Regions from separate parts of the Streptomyces sp. NPDC002817 genome, predicted to be linked through region 3. Evidence: riboswitches for the same ligand, from Rfam matches in the RefSeq annotation. Region 3 holds a riboswitch; each other region holds the start of a gene.

What was found. Region 3 has a riboswitch for cyclic di-AMP ahead of ACWD3I_RS05430 (transglycosylase family protein). Riboswitches for the same ligand answer to the same signal wherever they lie in the genome.
Region 1: it holds a riboswitch for cyclic di-AMP, as region 3 does, so the genes downstream of both, ACWD3I_RS27460 (M23 family metallopeptidase) here and ACWD3I_RS05430 (transglycosylase family protein) in region 3, are expected to answer to the same signal.
Region 2: it holds a riboswitch for cyclic di-AMP, as region 3 does, so the genes downstream of both, ACWD3I_RS30240 (M23 family metallopeptidase) here and ACWD3I_RS05430 (transglycosylase family protein) in region 3, are expected to answer to the same signal.

Annotation. Positions count from the first base shown of each region.
Region 1 is NZ_JBSFUY010000016.1:83,027-86,293, forward strand. It holds gene ACWD3I_RS27455 (GntR family transcriptional regulator) at 122-817, opposite strand; gene ACWD3I_RS27460 (M23 family metallopeptidase) at 1,005-1,781, opposite strand; cyclic di-AMP (ydaO/yuaA leader) riboswitch at 1,794-1,963, opposite strand; gene ACWD3I_RS27465 (M16 family metallopeptidase) at 2,155-3,267, opposite strand, start outside.
Region 2 is NZ_JBSFUY010000019.1:76,095-79,361, forward strand. It holds gene ACWD3I_RS30235 (RIFT barrel domain-containing protein) at 1-99, opposite strand, end outside; gene ACWD3I_RS30240 (M23 family metallopeptidase) at 299-1,240, opposite strand; cyclic di-AMP (ydaO/yuaA leader) riboswitch at 1,243-1,402, opposite strand; gene ACWD3I_RS30245 (alpha-galactosidase) at 1,719-3,267, opposite strand, start outside.
Region 3 is NZ_JBSFUY010000002.1:528,940-532,206, reverse strand. It holds gene eno (phosphopyruvate hydratase) at 1-319, opposite strand, end outside; gene ACWD3I_RS05430 (transglycosylase family protein) at 650-1,336, opposite strand; cyclic di-AMP (ydaO/yuaA leader) riboswitch at 1,340-1,507, opposite strand; gene ACWD3I_RS05425 (transglycosylase family protein) at 1,712-2,635, opposite strand; gene ACWD3I_RS05420 (transposase) at 2,761-3,267, opposite strand, start outside.

The DNA.
Region 1 (3,267 bases), on a different contig from region 3:
GATTCACGGCACCACAGAAGGGCTCGTCCGAATTTATCGGGCGAGCCCTTTGCATTTCCCGCTCAAAGGCAGCAGAAATAATCCCCCACGAATTACTGCCTCTTTGTATACGGCTCTCGTGTTAATGCCGCAGGCTCGGCATGTTTACGGGATGTTGCGAGTTCCTCACACGCTCCGGCCGATCTCCCGCGCCGTTGAATCGGAGTCGGTGCGCGGCTGTCGAGCGCTCCGTGTGCAGCGCCGTGACCGCCCGCGCGCGCTCTCCGTCGCCGCGCGCCACGGCGTCGACGATGGCGCCGTGCTCCGCCCAGGACTCGACGGGGTTGGCCGGGGCGTCCACGGCGTACATCCAGGAGATCTTGTGCCGCAGCTGGGTCAGCATCGAGGTCAGCGCGGGGCTGCCGGAGGCCTGGGCGAGCGTCTCGTGGAACCAGCCGCCCAGGGACCGCAGGTCATCGCTGTTGCCCCTCCTGGCGCGCTCCTGGCCCAGCCTGACCAGACCGCGCAGGACCTTCAGATGTGCCTCGGTGCGCCGCTGGGCGGCCCGCGAGGCACCCAGGGGCTCCAGGAGCATCCGCATCTCCAGCAGGTCGGCGGCCTCCTGCTCGGTCGGTTCGGCCACGCACGCGCCCGCGTGCCGCCGCGTCACCACGAAGCCCTCGGCCTCCAGAGTGCGCAGCGCCTCCCGGACGGGGACACGGGAGACCCCGTAGCGACGGGCGAGGAGTTCCTCGGTGAGGCGGCTGCCGCGCTCGTAGACACCGGCGACGATGTCGTCCCTGATCGCGGTGCATACCGAGTGCGCCGGAATACGCATGACCGACCTCCGCCTTAATCCCCGTGAAACGTCGATGATTGACGTGTGTTCAGTGACTCTATTGCAAAGAGCGGGAATTTCCGATGGCGAGCCGGAATCCATGGATATTTTTTGGACAGCGGGGCGACACAAACGGCAAAACCCCGGCTCGGAGAGCCGGGGTTTCAGAAGATCTCGCGGTCCGTCGTCAGACGTTCACACCATGCGAACGCAGGTAGGCGACGGGGTCGATGTCCGAGCCGTACTCCGCGGTCGTGCGCGCCTCGAAGTGCAGGTGCGCCCCGGTGACGTTGCCGGTCGCGCCGGAGAGGCCGATCTGCTGGCCCGGAGTGACCGTCTGGCCCACCGAGACACCGATGGACGACAGGTGCCCGTACTGGGTGTACGTGCCGTCGTTCATCTTGATCACGATGTTGTTGCCGTACGACCCGCCCCAGCCGGCCTCGACGACCGTGCCGGAGCCGACCGAGCGGACGGAGGTGCCGCTGGCGGCGTGGAAGTCGACGCCGGTGTGGCTGCCGGAGGACCAGACGGCGCCGCCGGCCTTGTAGCCGGTGGAGATGTACGAGCCCGAGATCGGGGCGACGTAGCTGTTGAGGCGCTTGCGCTCGGCGGCGGCGCGGGCGACGCGCTCCTTGGCCTCGCGCTCCTTCTCGGCCTTGGCGGCGGCCTTCTCGCGCGCCTCCTCCTCGGCCTTCTGCCGGGCCTTCTGCTCGGCGGCCTCGACGGCCGCCTGCTGTTGGGCCTCGGCCTGGGCGTCGATCTGGGCGGCGACCGAGTCGCCGATGGTGATGACCGGGGTGAGGCCGGTCTGCTCGGCCGCGGGCTCCGCGGCGAGGGCCGGGGCCGCGAGGGTGCCGATGACGCCGGTGGTGGTGAGTGCCGCGACCCCCGCCACGTGGGCGGTGGTGCGCTTCATCCGGCTGGGACGGCGGTGCTTCCCGGTGGCGCGCGTGAACGCCATGTAGTGGCTGGTCCTTTCCTTCCCTCTCGCCTACCGGGTTAGCTGACGGGTTCGGAGCAGGAAGGTCTCCTACGGACCCCCTCGCTGCACGCGCGGGCGTCCGATTCACCCCAGGGACTACATAAATGTGGGTCCCCGGCTCCCCTGGCTCGCGCCGTACGGGGACTCGGCGATGGCTGTCCGGTGCCGCGGGCGCGGCGCACTGCCTGACGAACAGCCCGGATGACGCTAAGCGGGGCGACTTTCAAACCCCAAACGGATCAGGGCTTTTGTAGCGCATGCCACAGGGCAGACAGGCAACCTCTCCCCTAATTCGGACATTAAGGGGCCCTGGTGACACGTCAGTCACCAGGGCCCCTTCACGCGCGTGCCGCTACTCGGCGGACACGACGGTCACTTCACCGATTCCGAGGGCCTCCACGGGCTCCTTGATGGCGGACGCGTCGCCGACCAGGACCGTCACCAGCCGGTCCACCGGGAAGGCGTTGACGGCCGCCGCGGTGGCCTCCACGGTGCCGGTCGCGGCGAGCTGGCGGTACAGCGTGGCCTGGTAGTCGTCGGGCAGGTGCTGCTCGACCTGGTCGGCCAGCGTGCTCGCGACGGCCGCCGCGGTCTCGTACTTCAGCGGGGCCACGCCGACGAGGTTCTGCACGGCGACGTCCCGCTCTGCGTCGGTGAGCCCCTCCGCGGCGAGGGTGCGCAGGACCGTCCACAGGTCGTCCAGGGCCGGACCGGTGTTCGGGGTGTCGACGGAGCCGCTGATGGCGAGCATCGCGGCGCCCGTACCGTCGGGAGCGGACCTGAGGACCTGCCCGAACGAGCGCACGCCGTAGGTGTAGCCCTTCTCCTCGCGCAGGACGCGGTCCAGGCGGGAGGTGAGGGTGCCACCGAGGCAGTACGTGCCGAGCACCTGCGCGGCCCACACACGGTCGTGCCGGTCGGCGCCGATCCGGCCGATCAGCAGCTGCGTCTGGACGGCGCCGGGCCGGTCCACGATGACGACACGGCCCGTGTCGTCGGCGGTGATCGGCGGCACCGGACGCGGCTCGGCCTGGGAGCCGGTCCACGAGCCGAGGGTGTCGGCGAGCAGCGCGTCGAGGTCGATGCCGGTGAGGTCACCGACGACCACGACGGTGCCGGTGGCCGGGCGGACGTGCTTCTCGTAGAAGGCGCGTACGGCCGCGGAGTCGATGTTCCGGACGGTCCCCTCGGTGCCCTGGCGTGGGCGGGACATGCGCAGGTCCGCCGGGAACAGGGTCCTGGAGAGCTCCTTGGCGGCCCGGCGCGAGGGGTTGGCCAGCTCGTGCGGGATCTCGTCGAGGCGATTGGTGACGAGGCGCTCGACCTCGCTGTCCGCGAACGCGGGCGCTCTGAGGGCGTCGGCCAGCAGACCGAGCGCCTTGGGCAGCCGCGACGCCGGGACCTCGAGGCTCAGCCGTACGCCGGGGTGGTCGGCGTGGGCGTCGAGGGTGGCGCCGGCCCGCTC
Region 2 (3,267 bases), on a different contig from region 3:
GTCGGGCGTCGCGCCCTCCGGCCAGTGGAGTTCGGCGTCGTCCGCGTCGGCCGCGGCTGCGGCGCCCTTGATGACGGTGCGTCGGTCGACGCCGGGCACGGGGACCTCCGGATGATGCGGATAGAAAGCGCTTGCATCGCTACGGAGATCACTGTGTCCCCACCTTCCCCTCGCTGTCGACGCTTTGGACAGCCGTGCCACAAGAACGCAATAAAGTGATCATGAAACCGCAAGAGCGAACACCGAAGGCCGGACCCGGGGATCGGGATCCGGCCTTCGGTGGCACAAGGGGAGGGCGTCAGCTGACGGAGACGCCCTTCGCACGGAGGTAGGCGAGCGGGTCCACGTCCGAGCCGTAGTCCGGGGTGGTGCGGATCTCGAAGTGGAGGTGCGGGCCGGTCACGTTGCCGGTCGCGCCGGAGAGACCGACCTGCTGGCCCTCGGTGACGGTCTGGCCGGACGAGACCGAGAGCGAGGAGAGGTGGGCGTACTGGGCGTAGTAGCCGTCGGCGAGCTTGATGACGACCTGGTTGCCGTACGCGCCGCCCCACCCGGCGGAGACGACCGTGCCCGCACCCACGGCCTTGAGCGAGGTACCGGTCGGGACGACGAAGTCGACGCCCGTGTGATAGCCGCTGGACCACATGCTGCCGGACATCCGGTACGGGGTACCGACGGTGGCGCCGGCCACGGGGAGGGTGAAGCCGCTGGAGCTGCTGGTGCCGGCCGTCTCGCTGCTCTGCGTCGCGGTCGTCGAGTTCGACGAGGAGGACTCGGAGGAAGAGGACTTCTGCGTCTCCGCCGACTTCTGCGTCCCCGCGGACTTCTCCGTGCTCGCCGCGGCCTTCTTGCCGATGGTGAGCTTCAGACCGGGGTGGATCAGCGCCGGGTCGGAACCGACGGCCTCGCGGTTGTCCGAGTAGAGCTTCTGCCAGCCACCGCTGACGTTCTGCTCGTCGGCGATCTTCGAGAGGTAGTCACCGGACCGCACCGAATAGGTGCGCACGGTCGCGGTGTTCGCGGCGCTCTTCTTCTCCGCGGTCTTCTTCTCGGCGGCCGTCTTCTCGGCGACCGGAAGGGACTGGACGGCCTTTTCCGAAACGGACTGCGGGGTGGCCGCGTGGGCGCCTGCGGCACCCATCAGCGGGAGGGCGAGTGCGGCCCCACCGGTGCCGGCGACGGCGATCGAGCGAGTGAGGCGCTGGGCCTTCGGACGGCGGTGCTTACCCTTCGCGGGCATGGCGAATTCCTCTCCGGCGCCTGCGAGGTGAGCTGTCGGGTTCGGGCTGGAGATGCCCGGCCGCACCGAAGTGCGACTTAACCCCTAGCCGTTCCGGAGACCGGAACAGGCGGTTGTACCTGTGGGTCCCCCGCTCCTGCCGTTCACGGGTGAGTTGTGCGGTCCCCGGGCGGCGGCAGGATTGGGCGTCCGTCCGGATTGATGGCGAACGTAAGCGAGCAAGACGCAAAGGGACAAGTGAGAGGTTCCACGTGAATGCGTTCCTCTTGATCCGCTGTGAGAATTACCGGTCACCCTGCGTGCATTACGCACGCCTCCCGCCATGCAAAACCCCTGGAAAAGAACGGGAATTACGTGAACATGACGGGCGACGCACGGTCACGGGTATGACGCTCCTCACGTGGCACATTCACAGCTTCCCTTATTCCAGAGCGAGTTGGAATGAAGGATAAGGAAGGCGCCAATTCGGACAGACGGCTCAGATGCGACGCAGCCGGAGAACTGCCGCATCCAGGTCGCCGCGCAATCCGACGCGAAGTCCGTGATGCAGCAATACGGCACCCCTGCGAACTTCGCCCGTTTCGAGGCATTCGTACGACGCTGTCGGGTCGAGCCCGCGCAGCCGCAGCGCCGGCACCGGCTCGCCGTAGCTCTGCGCCTGGAGCCAGGCGAGCACGACGGTCTCGTCCCCGAGAACGTACTGGACGGCACTGAGCCCGCCCCGCGGCGGTCGCAGCCGGTGGAGGTCACCGCGCTGCACCACGGGCCGGATCTCCTTGTAGAGCTCCACCCACTCACGGGCCTCGGCGAGCTCCTCCTCGCTCCACTGCGTGAGGTCGCCGCCGACACCGAGCACTCCGGCCATCGCGCTGACGAACCGGAAGCGCAGCGAGCTGACCCGGCCGTTGAGCATGGCGTTCGGACTGTCGGTCACCCAGGCGGCCATCACGCGCGCGGGGTGGATCTGACCGAAGCCGTGCTGGATGGCGAGCCGGTCGAGCGGGTCGGTGTTGTCGGAGGTCCACACCTGGTCCGTGCGGCCCATGACACCGAGGTCGATACGGCCGCCTCCGCCCGAGCAGGACTCGAACGCGACCCCCGGATGGGCGGCCCGCAGCCGGTCCAACAAGGCGTAGTAGGCGTGCACATGGTCGATCCAGAGCCGCTGCGGGTAGGGCTCGCCCGGCCAGCCCGCGTCGGTGAAACTGCGGTTGAAGTCCCACTTCACATAGTCGATCGGGGCGCTGGTCAGAAGCGCGTCGAGGTGACCCCAGAGGTACTCCTGGACGTCCTCGCGCGCGAGGTTCAGTACGAGCTGATTGCGGAATTCCGTCCGCTTTCGTCCTGCTTGGTGCTGAACCCAGTCCGGGTGCGCCCGGTACAGCTCGCTGTCCGGGTTGACCATCTCGGGCTCGACCCAGATGCCGAACTGCATGCCGAGTGCGTGCACGTAGTCGGCGAGGGGCTTCAGGCCGCCCGGGAAGCGGTCGTGGTTGGGCGTCCAGTCGCCGAGGCCGGCGCGGTCGCTGGTGCGGGTGCCGAACCAGCCGTCGTCGACCACGAACAGCTCGACGCCGATCGCCGCGGCCCGCCGGGCGAGGGTGCCCTGCTGCTCCTCGGAGATGTCGAACTCGGTGGCCTCCCAGGAGTTGAACAGCACGGGCCGGTCCCGGTCGGCGTCCGGGATGACGTACGCCCGCTGGTACGCGTGCCAGGCCCGGCTCGCCCCGCCGAAGCCGCCGTCGCTCCACAGGCCGGCGAAGACGGGCGTCGTGAAGGACTCCCCCGTCGCCAGCCGCAGCAGGCCCGACTCGTCGTGTCCGACCCCGCCGGTGATCTGCACGCGCGCGTCGGAGAGTTGGGCCACGGCGATGCGCCAGGAGCCCGACCAGCCGAGGGCGCAGCCGTAGACCTCGCCGCGCTCCTCGGTGGCGTCCGTGTCCAGCGCCACCCACGGCAGGTACTGGTGCCCGGTGTGCCCGCGGCGGCTGCCGATGACCTTCTCGCCGTAGGTGAGCGGCGCGCCG
Region 3 (3,267 bases):
CGAGCGAGCCCTTGTTGTCGGTGGCGTCCAGGTCGAACATGGCCTGGTCGATCAGGCGCTGCTCGGTGGCGTCGTAGCCGACGAGCTCCGGGCCGATCTGCTCGATGACGGCGAGGACGGCCTTCTCGACACCCTTGCCCAGGTAGCGGTTGGGGTCACCGTCGCGGAGCTCGATGGCCTCGAAGGCACCCGTGGAGGCGCCGGACGGAACGGCGGCACGACCCGTGCTGCCGTCGTCGAGGCCGACCTCGACCTCGACCGTGGGGTTGCCTCGGGAGTCCAGGATTTCCCGGGCTACGACGACGTCGATGGACGGCACGAGCATCTCCTTCTTGGGATGTGACACGGTCCGCCGGGACCGCGGTGTGTTCTGCGAGACGAGCCTAACCGGCTCCGGGCGATCGGCCACCGTGCGGACCGCCCCGTGGACAGAACCGAGAGTAAATTGTTTCCGAACGGAACAAAGACGCTTTCGGAAACCTGGCAGAAACCGGCGCAGAAAAAAGCCCCGCCCCGGTGCGTACGGGGGAACACGCACCGGAGCGGGGAGCCCGTGGGGACGGGGGGACCCTCACGAGGCCTTCAGTATGAGGACCACGGATGTGAGGGCACTGTGGTTCAGCTGGGTCCTGCTTGAGTGCCGCGGCCCTTACTTGAGGTGCAGCTGCTGACCCGGGTAGATGAAGTCGGCGTCGCTGATGATGTCCTTGTTCAGCTTGAACAGCTTCTGCCAGCCGCCCTTGACGTCGTGCTCCTCGGCGATGGAGCTGAGGGTGTCACCCTTGACGACCTTGTACTCGCCGTCGCCCTTCTTGACCTTCTTGCCGGTCGGGGTGGTGACGGTCTTCTTGGCTGCCGGGCGCTCGGAGGAGCGGGAGGCCTGCTGCTCGGAGGAGCGGGTGCTGCTGTCGGAGCCGCTGTCGCTGGAAGAGCCGCTGCCCGACGAGCCGCTGCCGTTGTAGCTCGCGCTGGACAGGCCGACGCCGCAGGACGGCCAGGCACCCTTGCCCTGGCCCGCGAGGACCTTCTCGGCGATCTCGATCTGCTGCGCCTTGGTGGCCTGGTTGGCCTGCGCGGCGTACGACGTGCCGCCGTACGCGGCCCAGGTGGAGGCGGAGAACTGCAGACCGCCGTAGTAGCCGTTGCCGGTACTGATGGCCCAGTTGCCGCCCGACTCGCACTGGGCGACGGCGTCCCACTCGGAGGCGGTGGCGGCGGAGGCGTTGCCGGCCGCCATCAGCGGGGCGGCTATGGCGACACCGGTGACGCCGGCGAGCGCGGCGGCGCGGGTGGCCTTGGACGGACGACGATGCTTGCCCTTACCGGAAAACAGCATGGTGGATCCCCTCACCGACGCCTGCGAGGTGAGCTGTCGGGTTCGGGCCGGTTGAGTTGCCCGGCCGCGCATCTCTCGATGCGCGGCTTCACCCCAAGCCGGACCAGCGTGAACCGCTGGGCCCGGCACTTACCTTGGGTCCCCCGCTCCTGCCTACGGCGCTTGACGCGACGACTGTTCCCGTACGGCCGCTGGCAGGATTCGGCGTTGCGGCAGCCGGGGCTCGCGGTGACGAGCGGTGTTGACCGTAGACAGGGAATCCGGGGAATTTCAAAGACGATCAGGGCTTCTGAGACTCATCCCACACTTTCACCAAACCGGACATTTGATGTGAAGTGTGGCGCGAACTCCCGGCATTTCTCTGGGGTTTTCGCCCTATTCGCTACCGAGTACGAGGGTCTGACCGGGCTCGATACTGCTCGGGTCGGCGCCGATGACCTGCCTGTTCTCGGTGTAGAGCCGGCGCCATCCGCCGTCGACGTCAAGGGAGTCGGCGATGGAGGCGAGCGTGTCGCCGACGCGGACGGTGTACGAGCCCTCGTCGGCGCTCGCGCCGCGGTGCCGACCGGTGCTCTCCTTGGTGGCGGAGAGGGCGCCGGTGTCGACGAGAGCCGAAGAGCCGCCTTCTTGCCAGGAGTTGTCCGATTCATCACTCTTTGCCGGTGCCGTGGATGGACTGTCGGACGGCTGTGAGTTTCCGGCACCGGGGTCAGAGGTGTCCGACTTGGAAGAGTTGTCCGCTTCGGTGGACGCCGAGGGTGAGGAGGTCGGGTCGGCGGAGGACTCGGTCGACGAGTCGGACGATCCGGAGGAGTTGGACAGCCCGGATGAGGCGGACGAATCGGATGATTCGGATGAACCCGACTCTTCGGATGCCGACGGGGTGCCGCTCTCGACGCCGGTGTCGACGTCTTCCGAAGCCGAGTCCTTACTCAGCCCGTTCAGCAGACCGCAGGTGCCCCAGACGCCGACGCCCTGGTCCGCGAGGACCTTCTCGGCGACGGCTATCTGCTGGTTGCGGCTGGCGAGGTCGGGGCTCGTGGCGTAGTCGAGGCCGCCGTACTTCTCCCAGTTCTCCTGGGACAGCTTCAGCCCGCCGTAGTAGCCGTCGCCCTTGTTCGCGCTCCAGGAACCGTCGGTCTCGCACTTGGCGACCTGGTCCCAGGTGTTCCCGTCGGCCGCGCTCGCGCCGGTGGCGCCGAGAAGCGGGATCGCGATGGCGGAGCCGGTCACTCCGGCCGCGACGAGGAGTGCCGGAGCCTGGCGGGGGCGACGGTGACGACCGTTCCCGGTGAGCATGCGGAGGCCTTTCGCGAGACAACAGTGACCGGCGCGGCGGGTGGAGACAGTCGCCGCGCTGATGCGTGAACGTATCGGCAGTCGAACACTTGTCACAAGTTAATGCCGCGTAGATCACGTGAAGATCACAGACTTGAGGGCGTGTCATGTTTGGCCGGTTCCAGCACAACTCCCGCTGTGACACGCAGTGATGGGACGAGGAGTTCACGCCGGACCGGTGAGCTCTGCCCCCAGGAGTTCAAGTGGCTCATGAGGACGGACCAGAAGCCCTTCTTGAACCAGGCGTTCTGTCGGTCCTTGGCAAGCGCCCACGGGCCGAAGCGTGCGGGAAGCCCGTCCCAGAGGCAGCCCGTACGGAGTCGGTGCAGAATCCCGTTCACCTGCGTCCGGACGTCCACCGCGCCGCGCGCGAACCGGCGACGCCGGAAGTAGGCCGTCATCAGTTCCTCGACGACAGGCCAGGCCTGCTCCGGTACCTCGGCAGGGACGGGCGTCCCGGTCCTCTCATGCCGCTGCGTCACCCTGCACTTGACCCCGGAACGCTTCCGCACCTCTCCGAGCGGCTTCACCGTGATGTCCAGAAGGCCGATCACTCCCCCCTGCCTTGCGCTCCGCACGTCTTCTGAGAGTTG